Regions from separate parts of the Psychrobacillus sp. Z3-81 genome, predicted to be linked through region 1. Evidence: a T-box and tRNA genes for the amino acid it is inferred to sense, from the RefSeq annotation. Region 1 holds a T-box; the other holds one or more tRNA genes.
The links. A T-box is a leader RNA that pairs with one kind of tRNA and senses whether it is charged. The one in region 1 lies ahead of thrS (threonine--tRNA ligase), so its partner is inferred to be a tRNA-Thr.
Positions count from the first base shown of each region.

Region 1 (9,228 bases):
AATTAAATCACCAGTCTGCCCCATATGAAATGTCCCCAATATCATCACTTTTGGTTTACCCATATAAAATCCCCCCTTACTTCAGCATTCTACAGAAGTTTGGATTCTCCTTCATTTTGGATATAGTCGGCAAGAGATTTCTGTCTGTCTTCCTTATGCCACTTGTGATACTCGTTAAATAGTACAAGTGGGTCTCCTCCACCTTTTTCTTCCACTAAATGCTTGATTGTCAAAAAGCTTCGTTTGTATTCAAACATAATAATTTTGTTAAAGGCTTTTGATATAAATCAATACCAAATTCATCTATACTGCTTGCCCCATATTGCTCCTTGTAAATTAGTGCCGCTAGCTCAATAGAAGAAAGCTCCTCAAATGCAGAATCCTCAAGCAAATACTTTCTGTTCAACTGTTTGTGCAATTTTTATAAAAAACTGTATAATCAATAGTACAAGCAAAAAGGCACAAACGTTGATTTAACAACATTCGTACCTTCAATTTGTATAGTTCAATTTAAATCATATCTCAGTTTCTTTATGATTAGAGTTAAATAAAAATTTTAATATTCACTTTTTATTCTATCCCAGGTATATAGATAACGCTCTTTTCCCCGTTAATTGTGCCACTAAATACATAAATAGGTTGATAAAATCCTTTAGAATCCAGTTCATATGCTTGCTTTACTTGTTGAATTTGCATTTCCTTAATATTTTTATCATATACCTTAAACTTACCATCTAACAATTCATTATAGGCTTGTTGTTCGCTTTTTAACTTAATTTCTCTTACCCTTTTATATTCAACTATGTTATTTAATACACTTTTAATCGTTTTATCCTGATAATAAGCTACTTTCAATGTTCCATCAATTAACTGGTTATTTGTTTCAAATTGATTGATTTTCCATTCATACCGACCTACATCCATTCTTTCAAATTGTGCAGTTTCCGGAATGGTTATCCCCATTTCTTGGAGAGAAAATGCTAATGTTTGTTCATCTGTATCAGCAGGTTCCACATTAAAACTTGAAAAATCGGTAATTTCATAGGATCCATCTAAAAAGTGAAGCCATATAAAATACGAAGGCTCCCCATGATAGCGGTAATTTGCTTCATTTTGATAATCAATAATTTCTATTGAAGATGTATCTACATTGATTTTTTCAAATATTTCATAAGCCTTTTGTTGCGCTTCGTTCTTCGTTAAACTTGGTGCCTTGTAAACTGTTGCCGTAGGGTTTTCGTCATTGAAAGTTATCATCGTTGATACCCTCGCATCTCCCATATTCGCCTTAACCGCGGGAACGATAGCTAAATTCCCAAACTCTTTTTGCTCATAATATGTAAACATTCCTAGTGATAATCCAATGACAAGTAGTAATGGCGTTAAAGATAAAGCTCGTAAAGACCATCGTTTCACTATGAAAACCTTCACTAAACCAAAACCTATGAGTGCTCCTACTACATTATTAAATAAATCATCTAATTCAAAAATGCCTACACCTGTTATGTATTGTACAGCTTCAATAAATCCAGTAAATAATACCGCAGCAAGTGACGTCCAGACTAGTGAGGAAAATCGTTTAAATAATAGTGGCAGGAAAATGCCAAAGGGCACAAACATTGCAATGTTAAAATAAATATATTGCCAATCACGCACACTAAAATCATACCAAGCTTCTCGAAACGAGCTAAACAGTGCTAAATTGACGTTACCTTCATAATTTGCCCCACGGTTCAGTAGCGTTAGCGCACATACTGATATGATATATAATATAAACGATACAGAAACAACTACTTGTTTACCTTTCAATCGCTTATCACCAGCAAACTTTTTCAAATAAATAAATCGATATAGTATAAAAACAATTAAACAAATAATAATTGTCGCACTTAGTGCCAACACTATATTTCGTTGTAACATCTGAATAATCTCTTCTAATCTCACGTCTACCACTCCTATTCTGATTTAAGTAATCACTTATAATTTTAACGGAATTATATTGCAAAAAGTTCCAATAAAGAGAGTTTTTATTTCACAAAAAAATCCCCAAAGCGTTGTTAGGGAATTTTATAGTATATAACCTTGAGAACGCATATAACTAATGATATTCGTTATACAACAATCAGGCCCTATTGTTGAAGATACTTGCAAAACGGAAGATGGTGATTAGAAGAAATAATTTTTCTTTAAATAAATATGTAGAATGATTGGTTAGGCAAATCCATTCCAGATAGTTTCGCGTGGGATTTAAAAGGCTGACAAAAGTTTCTACAGAAAGGACATCCTGAATAAGTGTTATTAAACGATTAGAATTTAAATGCTATGTATTTTGTGAGAAAACTATTTTTTATCCTCCTTTACTTATGTAGCAACTAGAACAATCGGCAAGCAGCTCTGCTTTCTAAGCACACTACTAGCAGGTGGTATATGATTAAGAGATTATTAAAAATTTCTCTAAGATGAGGGAGAAAGGAGTTTCACGAGGAAGCATTTCGCTATATGTGGAGTATGTAGTTGATAAGAGCAAACGATTCTGTTGGTTTCTACGAAAAGCGGACCTTAACAACGAGGAGTTCCATGGTTTGGTACTATTAATTATAAAGCCATCTGGTTGATGGGAGCGTAGGCGTCGACTCCAGTGGGATGAGTGAGACAGATAAGACATCACAACGGCACGCGTTAGCGTTCGGTGATGGCTTATCTTCTGGAGGGAAAACTAAGAACGTCACATCGTGTGCCAACGTTTTCCTGACCAACATCCTGTTGGCCTCCACTCCAAGCGTACGCCTAAAGCGGACATCAACAACTAGGAGGAACTCCTTATAATGAGGTCCACTAATATCTTATTAAGCATACAGCAGTCCACTTAAAAAACTATCACTTCATTATCCGACAGCAGCCAGAATATCAAAAACATATACATAAGCAAGAGCATCAAAAAGCCAACCCGAAAATTCGTATGCTTCGTCTTATGATGAAAAACTCGCATACCCAAGTAAGCACCGATTCCCCCACCAAAAATAGCAAACGTCCATAACGTTCTCTCCGGAATTCGCTGCCCACTTTTCCTTGCCTGAGCCTTATCATACCCCATCAAGCAAAACGCTGAAATGGACATCAACAAAATAAAAATAAGAACCACATTTATCATCAAAATTCCCCCATAAAAATGCAATACTACATCAACAAACTCTCATTCCTATTAAAAAAAGCTGATAGAATTCCTCTATCAGCTTTTCGTAAGTACTACTTATTTATTGATTGCTTTTTTAGCTGCATCTGCTAATTGAGCGAATGCTGCTGCATCAGTTACTGCTAAGTCTGCAAGCATTTTACGGTTAACGTCGATGTTAGCAAGCTTTAAACCGTGCATTAAACGGCTATAAGAAAGACCGTTCATACGTGCTGCTGCATTAATACGAGTGATCCATAATTTACGGAAATCACGTTTCTTTTGACGACGGTCACGGTATGCATACATTAAAGATTTCATAACCTGTTGGTTTGCTACTTTATATAATGTATGTTTAGAACCGTAATAACCTTTAGCTAATTTTAATACCTTTTTACGACGCTGGCGCGTCACTGTTCCGCCTTTTACGCGTGGCATATTCATTACCTCCTGCTTATTCTATCGAATGTGTAAGTTTCTCTTATTATTTCATGTAAGTAAGTAAAGTTTTGATACGTTTGTAATCGCCTGAAGTTACCATTTTTGCTTTACGTAAATGACGTTTAGCTTTAGTAGATTTGTTAGCGAATAAGTGGCTTCCGTAAGCGCGGTCACGTTTTAATTTACCAGTACCTGTTTTTTTGAAACGCTTCGCAGCTCCACGGTGAGTTTTCATTTTCGGCATGTCGAATTCCTCCTAAACAATTGTACTCTATTACTGTTTTTCGTTCTTTGGCGCTAGCACCAAGAACATGCTGCGGCCATCCATTTTCGGTTTTGCTTCGATAGTGGATACTTCCGCACAAGCTTCAGCGAATCTATCTAATACACGTTGACCAATCTCTTTATGAGTAATCGCACGTCCTTTAAAGCGAATAGATGCTTTCACTTTGTCTCCTTTTTCAAGGAACTTGATCGCGTTTTTTAATTTCGTTTGGAAATCGTGCTCATCTATTGTTGGGCTCAAACGAACCTCTTTTATAACGATGACTTTTTGATTTTTACGAACTTCGCGGTCTTTCTTTTGCTGCTCAAATTTGAATTTACCATAGTCCATGATACGAGCGACCGGCGGCTTGGCTTGAGGAGCCACAAGGACAAGATCCAAATTTACACGACCTGCAATTTCAAGTGCTTCATTACGAGTTTTTAAACCTAATTGTTCTCCATTTTGGTCAATAACGCGTAGTTCGCGTGCTCGAATGCCATCGTTTACATACATGTCTTTGCTAATAACAATCCACCTCCAGATAGTGTCGCGAATACATGGTTTGGGCATACATTCCGTAGAAACGAATTAGTTACGCCGTTTTCGATCCATTAAAAAAGCGAACAGACATAAATGTCTGCCCGCCGATATGAGAACATGCAACGCATGTTACAGTCGATCGTGTGCTTACCAGTCAACAAATGTGTCAAACAGGTGAGAAGCGGGCAGCCTCTTCTTATACCACAAACTTGTATTCAATAACCTTATTAACTATATCATCTACTAGGTAACATGTCAACTGTTATGTGAAACTTCTTCTTTTATTCGAGCTAAGAACTCATCAAAAGGAATGCTTTCTGATTTTTGTTCTCCGTATTTACGTACATTTACTGTCCCTGCTTCTAACTCTTTATCTCCCAAAACAAGCATGTATGGGATTTTTTGCATTTGTGCCTCACGAATTTTATAGCCAAGCTTTTCTTCTCTATCATCCATTTCTACACGTAAGCCTGCAGCAACTAATTTTTCTTCTACATCTTTTGCATATTCGAAGTGTACTTCGTTAGAAACTGGGATAACTTCCACTTGAACAGGAGCTAACCATGTTGGGAAAGCACCTTTATATTCCTCAATTAAGAATGCTACAAAGCGTTCCATTGTAGACACTACGCCACGGTGGATAACAACAGGGCGATGCTGCTTACCGTTTTCTCCAACATACGTTAAGTCAAAGCGCTCTGGTAATAGGAAATCAAGTTGAACTGTGGATAGCGTTTCCTCTTTACCAATAGCTGTCTTCACTTGGACATCAAGCTTTGGACCGTAGAAAGCAGCTTCTCCATCTGCTTCAAAGTAGTCAAAGCCTAGTTCATCCATTGCTTCCTTCAGCATGCTTTGTGCTTTTTCCCACATGTCATCGTCATCAAAATATTTCTCTTTATCCTCTGGATCTCTATAAGAAAGACGGAAGGAGTAGTCTTCTAACTTAAAGTCTTTGTAGACAGAAACAATAAGCTCTACTACCTTTTTAAATTCCTCTTTGATTTGATCAGGACGCACAAAAATATGAGCATCGTTCAATGTCATTCCACGTACGCGTTGCAATCCCGAAACAGCTCCAGACATTTCGTAGCGGTGCATTGTTCCAAGCTCTGCAATACGTAATGGAAGGTTACGATAAGAATGCATTCCGTTTTTAAAAACCATCATGTGGTGTGGACAGTTCATCGGACGAAGTACAAGTGTCTCATTATCCATCTCCATTGGTGGGAACATGGAATCTTGGTAGTGCTCCCAGTGACCAGATGTTTCGTAAAGCTCCTTGGACCCTAGTACTGGTGTATACACGTGCTTGTAACCAAGCTTTAGCTCCTTATCCACGATGTAGCGCTCAATTACACGACGAATCGTAGCTCCATTTGGAAGCCATAAAGGAAGACCTTGACCAACCTTTTGAGAATTCATGAAAAGATCTAGCTCTTTCCCGATTTTACGGTGATCACGTTCTTTTGCTTCCTCTAACAGACGAAGATGCTCTTGAAGGTCTTCTTTTTTGAAGAAAGCAGTCCCGTAGATACGTTGAAGCATTTTATTGTCACTATTTCCGCGCCAGTATGCACCTGCAATGCTCAATAGTTTGAATTCCCTTAATTTCCCTGTAGAAGGAACATGGACTCCGCGGCAAAGATCAAAGAAATCACCTTGCTCGTAGATAGAAACCTGCTCATCCTCCGGAATTGCTTCTAATAGCTCCAGCTTATATTCATCGTCAATTTCCTTGAAGCGATTATAAGCCTCTTGACGAGATACGTCATGACGGACAATCTCGATATTTTCATTAATAATCTTTTTCATTTCTTTTTCAATTAAAACTAAGTCGTCCGCTGTAATCGGCTCTGGAGAATCCACGTCATAGTAGAAGCCCCCTTCAATTACCGGTCCAACACCAAGCTTTACATCCTTGAAAAGGCGTTTTACTGCCTGTGCAAGTAAATGCGCAGTGCTATGACGAAGGATTTCTAATGCTTCCTCTGATTCCGGAGTAATAATTGCAATTTCCCCGTCCTCTGTAATTGGTGTCTTTAAATCAATAAGACGTCCACTTAGTTTACCTGCTAATGCCTTTTTACGAAGACCTGGACTAATAGATTGTGCTACATCTTCAGTAGAAGTTCCCGCAGGGAATTCCTTCACAGCCCCATCAGGGAATGTTAATTTAATCATTTCTGCCATTTGTGACACTCCTTCGTTTAATAATTACATGGTACCTAAAGGTTTTTTATACAACAAAAAACCTCCTCCCTATAAAAGGGACGAGGTACGATTCGTGGTTCCACCCTTCTTCAGTCTATTAGAAATAGACGAAGCTCTACATCGGCTAACGGGCCGGTGACCGGTAAGCTGCTACAGCTATTCACAGCTACTGCTCCGAGGTGGTAAATCGATTGCCGGTACTTAAGAAGCTTACAGCCAAGGCTTCTCTCTCTAAAAAGTCGTACAAACTGATTATTGTCCTCATCAAGGCATTTAGTTATCCTTATATGAACTTGATTATACGTTAGGAAAAGTTTGTTTGCAAGTTGTTATTTAAACAATTTTCTCCTTGATTTTACGTATTACGCCAGTTTTTGCCCTGTAGCATAATTGGCACTGTCAAGGTACGTATACGCTCCATAATACGCCCTGCCTTTACTACTTCCTTTTCCCCTCTCTGTGTAACTGAAAGGTGATGCTCTAACTCATTGTAATTAAAATTAGAGGTAATAAAAGTAGGTAAACGCTCAGACATTCGATAATGTAAAATGGTACCTAATATCTCATCACGTGTCCAGCTTGTCATTGCCTCTGCACCAATATCGTCAAGCATGAGTACTGGAGCCTTTTTCACAAAGTCGATTTTTTGAGACAACGTATGGTCCTGAATAGCCTGCTTCATTTCTCTTAAGAACTCAGGCACATAGATAACAACGGAATGGATATGTCTTGCTGCTAATTCGTTTGCCAATGCTCCTAGCAAATACGACTTCCCTACACCAAACTCCCCATATATATAGAGCCCTTTGGATGGCAGTTCATTTGTCTGCTCCCATTCATTTAAGAAATCCTTTGCAGCACGAACAGCAACAACCCTGCTTCCATCCTCCAGATCTATATTAGATAGGCTGGCTTCCATAACTTCTTTCGGCATATGCATGCTATCAATCATAGAAGTTACCTTCCGTCTCTCATCCTCCATTACCCCACGCCGACAGCGAATATACTCTGTATCGATCAAGTTACGGTCAATATAAAGCTTTGGCTCATAGCCCTTCATGAGGTTAACACATTCACCCAAGGAAGGACAGTCCTCGCATTGGTGTGACTGAGATTTAAATTCATAAAGCTTGTTTAAACTCTTTCTTACCATTTCTTTCGTAATCACTTCTGCATTCTGTTCCATAAATTTTTGAACTTCCGCATCCTCTAATACCTCTTGCTGTAGTTCACTTAATTTTGAAGATATTTCCGGGGAAATGACTCTCTTTAATGTTTCGTTTACTCGTTCCATTTCTTTTCACCTACCTCTTTATTCCGAGTTCTTCCATCAGTTTTTGGCGCTCTGCATCAATGTCTTGAATACCGTTCGTTACATTTCCTGATTGTTTCAACTTACCATCTTTTTTATAGAACCAGTCTGGCACCTTTTCTTCTCTGGTAGGCTTTTTCGTATAAGTTTTTGCGCTGGAGCCCTCTGTCTTCCATTTTAGGTATTGCTCATGCTCTTTTCTTGCAAGCTCCATTGCTTCCTTGGCTGTTTTGACACCCTTACGATTCCAATGGGAAGCTATTTTTTCTGCATAGTTTTTTGTTAGCTTCATATCAGTTCGCAACAAAACATATTGCAGCAATACGTTAACCACACCAATTGGCATTTTGAAATACGTCACAAAATGATTAGCCAGTTGAACATCCGCTAAAATCGGCTCTTTCCCGTTCGCAATATCTCTTAGTACGTCAACCGGAGGAGTATTTTCTAAATAATAGAGAAGCTCTTCCTCTTTAGACATGGACCTAATTGGTGCAGGAGTAGATACTTTTGGCTCTATCTTTTCTATGACAGGAGCTGTTTTAGAGACTGTCAGCTTGTAATATTCTGCACAGGCTTTCGTCAATCTGGCTTCCGTCAAGCGAAGCTCCTCGTCCAATGCTAGAATAACTACCTTCTGCATTTCAATTGGACTTAAATTATAGAGGTAAGCAAGCTTGGCGATTAATTCCTTTGCTTCAAAGGTTAAAGCAGATTTAGGGACAAGCTGCTCTGATAATCCCTCCTGTAATAGACCAAAATCAAAGCTGTCATAAAAAAATGGGATTTTCCCACGCTCTCCCCTAGATTCATATTCTTCTTCAACAGACAATGATGCTTTTCCTCTAGTTGATGGTTTGAACACATCTAAAAAAGTACGAGATACTTCTTTATACCCTTCGTTCCAGTCAGCATTTTGTATGTACCTGCTACGCAGCTGCTTGTATGCATGCTCTCCAATTTTATTAAATAAGAACATCGAGAGCAATGGATCCTTCAAAAAAGATTCGGGGTCAAGCGGCGCCTCTAATTCATAGTAAAACATTCTACCGCTATCCTCAGACTTTTGCCAGGTTTTTAGCAGACCAATTGCCTCTAACGATATTCTTGCTTGAAAAACCTTACCTAGGGACACACCCAGCACATTCATTAAATGATAATGGGGCCACTCATGCTCATCTTTTAATTCTCCATCTGCCCATAAGGTTAAATAAAGACTTATTCCCTCAGCACCAACGATCGGCTGATAAAACAAAGTCAATAGTTGACGATCATAGTCCG
Region 1 is NZ_JBWQPU010000001.1:55,270-64,497, reverse strand. Features, by position in the region: gene AC1ECF_RS00310 (DUF5694 domain-containing protein) at 1-63, opposite strand, end outside; gene AC1ECF_RS00305 (hypothetical protein) at 230-406, opposite strand; gene AC1ECF_RS00300 (VanZ family protein) at 571-1,944, opposite strand; gene AC1ECF_RS00295 (DUF1294 domain-containing protein) at 2,867-3,151, opposite strand; gene rplT (50S ribosomal protein L20) at 3,251-3,610, opposite strand; gene rpmI (50S ribosomal protein L35) at 3,657-3,857, opposite strand; gene infC (translation initiation factor IF-3) at 3,888-4,451, opposite strand; gene thrS (threonine--tRNA ligase) at 4,677-6,614, opposite strand; T-box leader at 6,688-6,912, opposite strand; gene dnaI (primosomal protein DnaI) at 6,991-7,929, opposite strand; gene AC1ECF_RS00265 (replication initiation and membrane attachment family protein) at 7,940-9,228, opposite strand, start outside.

Region 2 (9,228 bases), on a different contig from region 1:
TCCGTGGATAGCTTTGTGACACCTTCTGGTACTAAGAGTTTCAAGTCAAAATTGCCCGATTCCTCTATCTTGCTAATATCAACATCCACATTTAACTGTTTAATTTTATCTAGAACGGATTTCGGTCCATAAAGCCTAATTTTCTCCGTTTCCGTAGTCAGTGAACGGATAGTCACTCCTTCTTTAGGCGAGCCTTCTCTACCTAAAGCAATCGGAACTTCCTTACTATACTCCTCTACTCCGACCTTTACTAGCACTGTTCGAGGTTCGACCATGACATCTAGTTTGTTTAAGTCCAAATCTAGTACTCGAACGCTGGCCTGTTGTTCAAAGGATTTATTTATTCCATTCGAACCAGTAATGGTCGCTTTTACATAACCGATGCTATCTATAACGCCTTTTGCACCCGTAATTGTAACTACTCTTGGCTCTACTGACGTATCAGCAATCACGTAATTATCTGCTAGCAGGCTCTCATTCATGTCTAATTCAACTACAAATTCTTCTGATATACGTTCATCTATTACGACATCTATATAAGCAGGCTCTACTTTAACTTTAAGCTTATCAGAAAAGGATTCAGTTGAAATAGCTACTCGGTGCTCTCCATAGGTTAATTCTCTTAAATCTACAAAGACTTTGTAATCCTTCATCACCTTTGTAGATTTAACCTGCTGAGCAGGTCCTTCTATGTTAACTGTTACAGTTTCAGGCGTTCCTGTTACGACTGAATTTTCATCATCGTAGTATACTTCTAAGGGAACATCTCTTAAGACCTCTACGTCGGTACCGCTTGTATTTTGATCGGAAGTATCAAATTCCGATTTAACAGAGACAAATAGCAGAATTGCTAAGGCAAGGGCAATAATTCTTAGAATCCATGGATTACTTAACATTTTATCCATTTTGCTTACCCCTCCTCAACCACTTGGAGGATGTCACCTGTTCCTCCGTTGCTCCGAACCAAAGTCGACTTAAATGCACCTTAAACTCATCCATGGAAAGATTCCGATGCAAATCACCATTTGAGGTTATGCTAACTGCACCAGTTTCTTCTGATACTACAATGGTAACAGCATCTGTTACTTCACTGAGCCCTATAGCCGCTCTATGACGTGTGCCAAGTTCTTTAGAAATGAACGGACTTTCTGATAGAGGCAAATAACATGCTGCAGAGGTTATTTTGTTCTTCTGTACAATGACAGCTCCATCATGTAACGGGGTATTAGGGATAAAGATATTGATCAACAGCTCAGAAGTAAGATTCGCATTTAAAGGTATCCCTGTTTCTATATACTCTGTTAGCCCAGTTTCTCTTTCAATAGAGATCAGCGCTCCAATTCGACGCTTCGCCATATAGCTCACAGATTTCGTCATTGCATCGATTAAACGCTCCTGCTCCTCTTGTTCATGTTGGGAGCCGCGAGAGAATAGCTTCCCTCTCCCAATCTGTTCTAGTGCCCTTCTAATTTCCGGTTGAAAAATAATGATAATTGCTAAAAAACCCCAGTTAATAACTTGACTTAATATCCAGCCAAGGGTATCTAATCCTAAAAAGTCAGTCATTATTTTTGTTACAACAATAATAAATATACCATTTAATAATTGAACAGCTTTTGTCCCTTTAATAAGGGTGATAATTTTATATATAACGAACCAAACCAATAAAACATCTAAAATATTTACAATTACGTTTACTGGCATAAAATCGGTAAATTGCTCCATAAACGACATGTGGCATCCCCCACTTTTCCTCACGAATCCATATGTTCTCATTATAACATATAAGCGTGTTTTAATTCTCTTTCGAAGAACGCAAAAAAAGTGCAGACATTAAAATATCTATCTGCACTCTTCCAGCTTGCCCTTATTCATCTTTCTTGAAAAACGAGCCTACTTCTTTCACACTATTCTTTATATGAAACCATAGCCAATCAAAGACCTCATTTATTTCTTCGGAAGTACCGGTAATATTTGCTGTAGAAGCCATGTACTTTGTTCCATTAATAACAGTCAAATTACCATCTAGCTCTCCATCTATTCGTACATTCCCATTCTTTACAACTAAGTCTCCCTTTACGACTTGTCCTTCAGGGATGATAACCGTTTCTCCTTCTACTATCACGTTTTCTTGCTTTGTGAAAGAGAATTGCTGGTCATCTTGATATGATGAGAATAGCATGCTGCTCATTAATACAAGAAATACTGCAGCAGCAGTCAAAACAGGATGATGGCGAAACCATCTACTTACACCGGTATGCGATTTTTCCTTTGGAAGTCTCGCCATAACAGACATAGTGAAATTATTTGGCGCCTCCACATGAGCCGCGCCCTTCACAAAAGCAACTACATCACTGAGCTCATGCATATGAGCCTGGCACTCTTTGCATGTCTGTAGGTGCGCCTTGAGCTCCAGCTCATGTTCACGACTTATTTCGCCATCTAAGTATTCGTGCATATAGTGAACAATTCGTTCTGGACACGCATTCATGATGATTCCTCCTACAATAGATTGGCTTGTTTGCTCAATTGTTTACGAAGTGCTTCACGACCTCGATGAATTCTCGTTTTTACAGTTCCCAGCGGCAGATCCAATATCTCACTTATCTCTTGTAAAGATAGCTCTTCCATATACTTTAAGACAATGGCTGAACGATACTTATCTGGTAGTCTGCTAATTTCATACTGTATTCTATCTTGCAGCTCTAGCTTCATCAATTCTTCTTCTGGAAGCTCCTCAGAGGCAGCTATTTGAGAATACATGTCTAATCCTTCTGTACCCTTTACTTCCGCGTCTAAATAATAATCTGGCTTTTTCTTTCTTATACGATCTATACATAAGTTCGTTGCAATTCTATATAGCCATGTGGAAAATTTTCTTTTTTGATCAAACGTATGAATATTGATAAATGCACGTACGAACGCTTCCTGAGCAATGTCCTCAGCCTCATGACGATTCCCAAGCATACGATAGCAAACCTGATATAACCTATGCTGGTAAAGGTCCACGATTTCCGCAAAAGCATCCTTGTCACCTTTTAACACTTGCTTTATTCTTTTGTTAACTAACGCATCCATTGAGATTTCCCTCCGCTCCATGCGGCTGTCTTACCTATACGTACGAGGTGTCAGCAGGTTTCATTTTTTTCATCTAAATTTAATTTTATCAAAGAAATAGCTCTTTGTGTTTAAATAAAAAAAGAAAAAGCAGACAAATCTGTCTACTTTTTGACTCATTTTTATATTAAACTTTCACCAAATAGAGAACCCATTAGTGCTACCGCTACATCAGCAGTCTTATTTCTTTCATCAAGTATAGGGTTTACCTCAACAAATTCAGCGGAAGTAATTAAACCAGAGGAATAAAGCATTTCCATTGCCAAGTGACTCTCTCTATAGCTTATTCCACCCGGCACCGGTGTTCCTACTCCAGGAGTGTACAACGGATCGATGCCATCTAAATCAAGTGATAGGTGAACCCCATCTACTTTACGAGCTAGAAAATGTGCGATTGTTTGATTCATCACTTCTGTCATTCCTAGCTTGTCAATTTCATGCATCGAAAATACTTTAATACCCTTTTCTTTAATAAGCGCTTTTTCGCCTGGATCAACGGACCTTGCACCAATAATCACTAGATTTTCCGGTTTTATTTTTGGAGCATACGCACGGATATTTACTAGCGCCTCATGTCCTAACCCCATGCTGACCGCAAGTGGCATTCCATGAATATTACCTGAAGGCGTCGTTTCCTCTGTGTTCATATCTGCATGGGCATCATACCAAATAACCCCCATATTTTCATAACGATCAGATAATCCAGCAAGCGTTCCAATAGCAATACTATGATCTCCGCCTAGCACTAATGGGAAATCACCTTTTGCTACTACCTCATGTACTTTATTAGCAAGCGCTGTATTACCCTCTATAACATCTTGTAAGTTTCTAAGCTTTTCATGAGGCGTCTTTTCTGGATTATTTTTACCGATAGGAATATCCCCTAAATCGTTCACATGATGGCCAAGTGCTTCTAGTCTCTCAACTACTCCTGCGTAACGAATGGCACTAGGACCCATATCTACTCCACGTCTATTTTGACCTAAGTCCATTGGAACTCCAATAATGGATAGGTTTAAATGATTCATGTTTTTAAGCCCCTTTCAATTCATACATCTATTGTAATTCCAAATTTCATATGGCTCAACAGCGCAAACTCACGTATATTTATGCAACAGTTGAAAAAGATGGGTTTTCGTTTTTCCCCACTCTTCATCAATGAAAGAATAAATAACGGTATTCCTTACCACTCCATTTGAACGAATTCTTTCATTCCGAAGAACGCCCTCTCTTTTTGCCCCTATTCGCTCAATCGCCCGTTGGGAGGAGAGGTTTTGTTCATCTGTTTTAAGTTGAACACGTATCAGCTGCAAATCTTCAAAACAATATGTTAATAAAAGATATTTGCATGCCGTATTCACATTCGTTCGCTGAAACCTTTTTCCGTAAAAGGTTGAGCCGATTTCACAAGACTTATTTGTATAATCGATACCATAAATCCGTGTAGTTCCCATTATCTCTTTAGTATCGGTATGCTCTACAGCAAAAGTAAGAGCCTTCCTCTCACGCATCTGGTCAATACCTGCCTGAAGCCACTTATTCAACTGATTCTGTGTTTCTACTTTATGTAACATAAATTCAAATATTTCCGGCTCAAACAGCCTCCATAATTCCACAAAATCAGTTTCTTTTAAAGGACGTAGTGTAACATTTTGATAATTTAGCATCCGTACACCTCTTTTTATATAGTGGAAGATAAATAATAGCTGTGAGTCGTGAATTGCTATTTCTAGCATACTTTCCTGAAAGCAAATTTCAAAGAGAACAAAATACATACAAAAGAAATACTTATCGTCCTATTAAGAAAGCACAAGGCATGCCTCGACAAGCAAATTAAGGACTGCGAGGAGGCAGTCGGCACCCATTTGACCTCGAGGTGCAAAGCGCTGAAGCTGAACAATAAGAAAAAATCCTTCCCGCCTGAAAGGTGGAAAGGATTTTTTAGGATGGAGCCTAGCGGGATCGAACCGCTGACCTCCTGCGTGCAAGGCAGGCGCTCTCCCAGCTGAGCTAAGGCCCCATATCAGGGTGATGTGTAAAATGGCTGGGGTACCTGGATTCGAACCAGGGCATGACGGAATCAAAATCCGTTGCCTTACCGCTTGGCTATACCCCAAAAAACTGGTGGAGGGGGACGGATTCGAACCGCCGAACCCTAAGGAGCGGATTTACAGTCCGCCGCGTTTAGCCACTTCGCTACCCCTCCAGGCTATATTAAATAAATTAAAATGGTGGAGGATGACGGGCTCGAACCGCCGACCCTCTGCTTGTAAGGCAGATGCTCTCCCAGCTGAGCTAATCCTCCATGTAGGTTTTATTGAAAAACCGGACAATAAATATATTATCATAAGCACCTTTTCGAAACAAGCACTTTTTTAAAAAAAGATATCTGTTTTCTAAAAAGAACTATGTAATCATTCTACTTTTTTATAGGTTGTTTGGCAAGAGTTTTTAGCGAGTTATCCAGGTAGTACTTTTCTTTCTGTTACCATTGGTAGATACTTAAACTAAAGCATAATTATGACAGAAAGGGTGTACCTTTATGCAATTAACCTTCCTTGGAACCGGAGACTTTCTACCAGATAGAATCGGACATAATAGCGCATTTATTGAATGGAACAATACTCGCCTATTTATAGACTTTCCAGCGACTAATCGACAGTCGCTTCAGAAATTAGGATTTGACTTAAATATTGTAGAGCATTTATTCATCACCCATCTCCATGAAGATCATATAAACGGTCTACAGCAGCTAGCACATTATAAGACAATCCTTGGGAAAGGAAAAATAAATCTCTATCTTGCAGAGGATTTGGTTGAAGGCTTATGGAATACATTGAAGGAGGGACTTGGGCTATCTACTAACGGTCCGAAAAAATTGGAGGATTATTTTCATGTAACGCTCGTTCGACCAGAGGAAGAATTCTATATAGCTTGCCAATCATTTCGTATTATCCGCACAGATCATATTCCCCAGATGATCAGTTACGGATTATTAGCAGAGCCGTATTTCTATTACAGTGGTGATTCCATAGTCAACGAGGCTTTGCTTCATTCTCTAAATGTTCATACCATCTTTCACGACTGTCATATGTGGGATCTTCCCATCCTTTCCCACCCTAGCTTACAGGAAATAAAAGCGCTTGACTCATCCTTAACTAAAAAAATGATTTTAATGCACTATCATAGTGGTTACGATACCGAGGACGCAAAGCTGCAGATAGAACGAAAAGAAAAAATAAGGCTAGCAAGACCGCTGTACTCTTATAAGTTTTCATCCTAAGTAAGGAGGGCGCTCATGTATTTAGAAATTTATCTTTATCCAGTAACTGAAGAAAATAAAGAACAATTTTTACAGATTAATCGAGAGGCCGAACGCATCTATAAAGAGTATGGCGCTATCGAAAGTGAAACATATGTCGCTACATCCATTCAGCCTGAATACGGTTGTGCCGGAATGGTATCTGCTGTAGAACTGCTTGAAAAAGAAATACTGATGATGGAAATTAACCGCTATCATAATAAGAGACATCAGATTCAGGTATTGGAGAAAGTTGATCAGGACGAACGGATTAATACGCTATATAACCAAATGACAAAGGTGATTGATATGAGCAGAACTGTCCGCGGCGAATTTGGAATGCCATAACGTCCATTTAAAAGCGACTTTGTGATTGTCTTAACAGAGCCAATCACAAAGTCGCTTTTTCATTTATGAACTAGCATTACTACCTATTGTTTAATACTTATCAATTACTCTCTGTTTGGACAGCATGGTAAATTCTAGACAGACAGAAAAAAGCGACTCTCCATTATCTTTGGAGATTCGCTTTTTGTTTTTCAATTAAGCTTCCAACCGGGCTCGAACCGGTGACCTCTTCCTTACCATGGAAGCACTCTACCTAACTGAGCTATGGAAGCAAATTAACATAAAAATGGCTCCGAAGGTAGGACTCGAACCTACGACCAACCGGTTAACAGCCGGTTGCTCTACCACTGAGCTACTTCGGAACGTCTAGATATAATTATAGGTAATTTAACAAACTTTTTCAAGTATCAATTTCTTTCATTAGTATGTTTTTGTACCCTTATTTTATACAGCTTTTTTTAAAAAAGAATATAAGAGAAAATAACCACGGTAACTATACCATGGTTATTTTCTTGTAAAAGGAGTTTTAGTTTACTCTCGTTTTACGTAGAATTTCTGCTGATTGATTGAATAGCTTTGTCTCTTCTTCATTCAACTTTAAGGTAGGAATTTCTTTCACACCCTCGTATGTTACAACGGCTGGGACACTCATATAGATATCTTCTTGGCCATATTCGCCGTTCAATAAACAAGAAACTGGAAGAATAGAATGCTCGTTATTGAGAATAGCCTTCGTGATTCTTGTTAAGCACATTCCTATTCCGAAATTCGTAACACCTTTACGATTAATAATCTCATAAGCAGCCCTACGAACTGCGTTAAAGATCGAGTTGAGTTTTTCTTTATCATTTGGATTATTTCGTCTTTCCAAGAAATCTTCCAGCGATTCTACCCCAATATTAGCTTGACTGAATACAGCTAGTTCACTATCACCATGCTCACCGATGATAACTGCATGAACATTCCTTGGATCTACTTCAAAGTACTCTCCTAAAAGTACCTTGAAACGAGCTGTATCCAAGGTAGTTCCTGAACCAATGACCTTGTTCGCAGGCAGGCCGCTTTCCTTGTATGCTACATAACTCATCACATCAACTGGGTTGGAAGCAATGAGAAGAATTCCATCGAAGCCGCTTTTTTTAATCTCCTGAACAATAGATTGCATAATTCGAGTGTTGCGTTCTACGAGTTGTAATCTCGTTTCACCAGGCTTCTGGTTGGCTCCGGCCGTAATAACAATTAGTTGTGCATCCTTGCACTCCTCATAGGTACCAACACTAACTTTCATGTTCGTTGTTGCCACTGCCATACCATGCACAAGGTCCATTGCTTCACCCTCTGCTTTTTCTTTATTAGCATCGATTAGTACAAGTTCAGTAACAACCCCTTGGTTAACTAGACTATATGCATAAGCAGTACCAACCGCACCGCAACCAACTAAAACAACTTTTCTCATTAAATCACCTCATATATAGAATCAAAAATAGTCAGATATACATTCAACGCTCGCTGTTAGTATGTCTTAAATTAAAGTATTTATTACACCAGTAAAAAGTATGTCGCACAGTAATGACTTGTATGTACTAAGAGTGAACTACTATTTTTAGGTAATCCTTTTCACAATACACCTGTCCATCCAAATTCAAGCTAGATCCAGAACAGTGTTCCATTTTGATTAAAAATTGGTTCAGGTGATGTAGTTGAACATACCGTATAGATGGTTCCAAATGGGCAACTACTTCTTCATATGTATCGCCGAATGCAATCTTTATTATAGTAGCTTATATTAGGGAGCGCAAACTTCCTTTTCTGTCCACAAGTCCTATGTTACAACAAATCATAGATGATTTTTTTGGAAATTAGATACAACTATTTTGCGCATAAATGTCGAATTTTATGTACGGGATTAAAAGATTTCCTTTTTAACTAAGAATTTTTTAGTCTGCAAAGAATTATTATTTTACTATCCCCATTATAACTTTTTTATATTGATAGGAATGCGGCACTGATATCCATTTATTTAGTCTGGCACGAACGAGAGTAAAATCGGCTTGTCTGAGAATAAATGCTCCGGGAACGAGAGTATTACTGCTGAATGAGAGTAAATCTGCTCTATCCTAGAGTAACCCACGGCTATACGAGAGTAACCACCATCTATCCGAGAGTATTGCTCCTCTGAACGAGAGTAAATCTTATGATGTCTCTGACAGGGATAGAATTTTGGAATCCTCCGCTTATCTAGGAGACTGGCAAGTTTCGGCCATGCCCTTCACCATACTAGTTTCATCTATTTATATAGTAGTTGCCGGGTGGGAGACTGCCTCGGGATATACTCCTCATTCTAGTCTGGTGCAAACGAGAATAAATTCGGCTTATCCGAGAGTACATGCTTCCCGAACGAGAGTATTGCTGCTGAACGAGAATAAATCTGCTCTATCCGAGAGTAATCCACTTCTATACGA
Region 2 is NZ_JBWQPU010000019.1:48,606-57,833, forward strand. Features, by position in the region: gene AC1ECF_RS16095 (CdaR family protein) at 1-905, opposite strand, end outside; gene cdaA (diadenylate cyclase CdaA) at 898-1,734, opposite strand; gene AC1ECF_RS16105 (zf-HC2 domain-containing protein) at 1,868-2,491, opposite strand; gene sigW (RNA polymerase sigma factor SigW) at 2,503-3,078, opposite strand; gene rocF (arginase) at 3,240-4,145, opposite strand; gene AC1ECF_RS16120 (GNAT family N-acetyltransferase) at 4,215-4,784, opposite strand; tRNA gene AC1ECF_RS16125 (tRNA-Ala) at 5,065-5,137, opposite strand; tRNA gene AC1ECF_RS16130 (tRNA-Gln) at 5,159-5,233, opposite strand; tRNA gene AC1ECF_RS16135 (tRNA-Tyr) at 5,240-5,323, opposite strand; tRNA gene AC1ECF_RS16140 (tRNA-Val) at 5,347-5,422, opposite strand; gene AC1ECF_RS16145 (MBL fold metallo-hydrolase) at 5,660-6,400, shown strand; gene AC1ECF_RS16150 (DUF1428 family protein) at 6,416-6,766, shown strand; tRNA gene AC1ECF_RS16155 (tRNA-Thr) at 6,965-7,038, opposite strand; tRNA gene AC1ECF_RS16160 (tRNA-Asn) at 7,054-7,128, opposite strand; gene AC1ECF_RS16165 (L-lactate dehydrogenase) at 7,293-8,222, opposite strand.
Region 2: it encodes a tRNA-Thr, which carries the amino acid that the T-box ahead of thrS (threonine--tRNA ligase) is inferred to sense. The anticodon was not compared.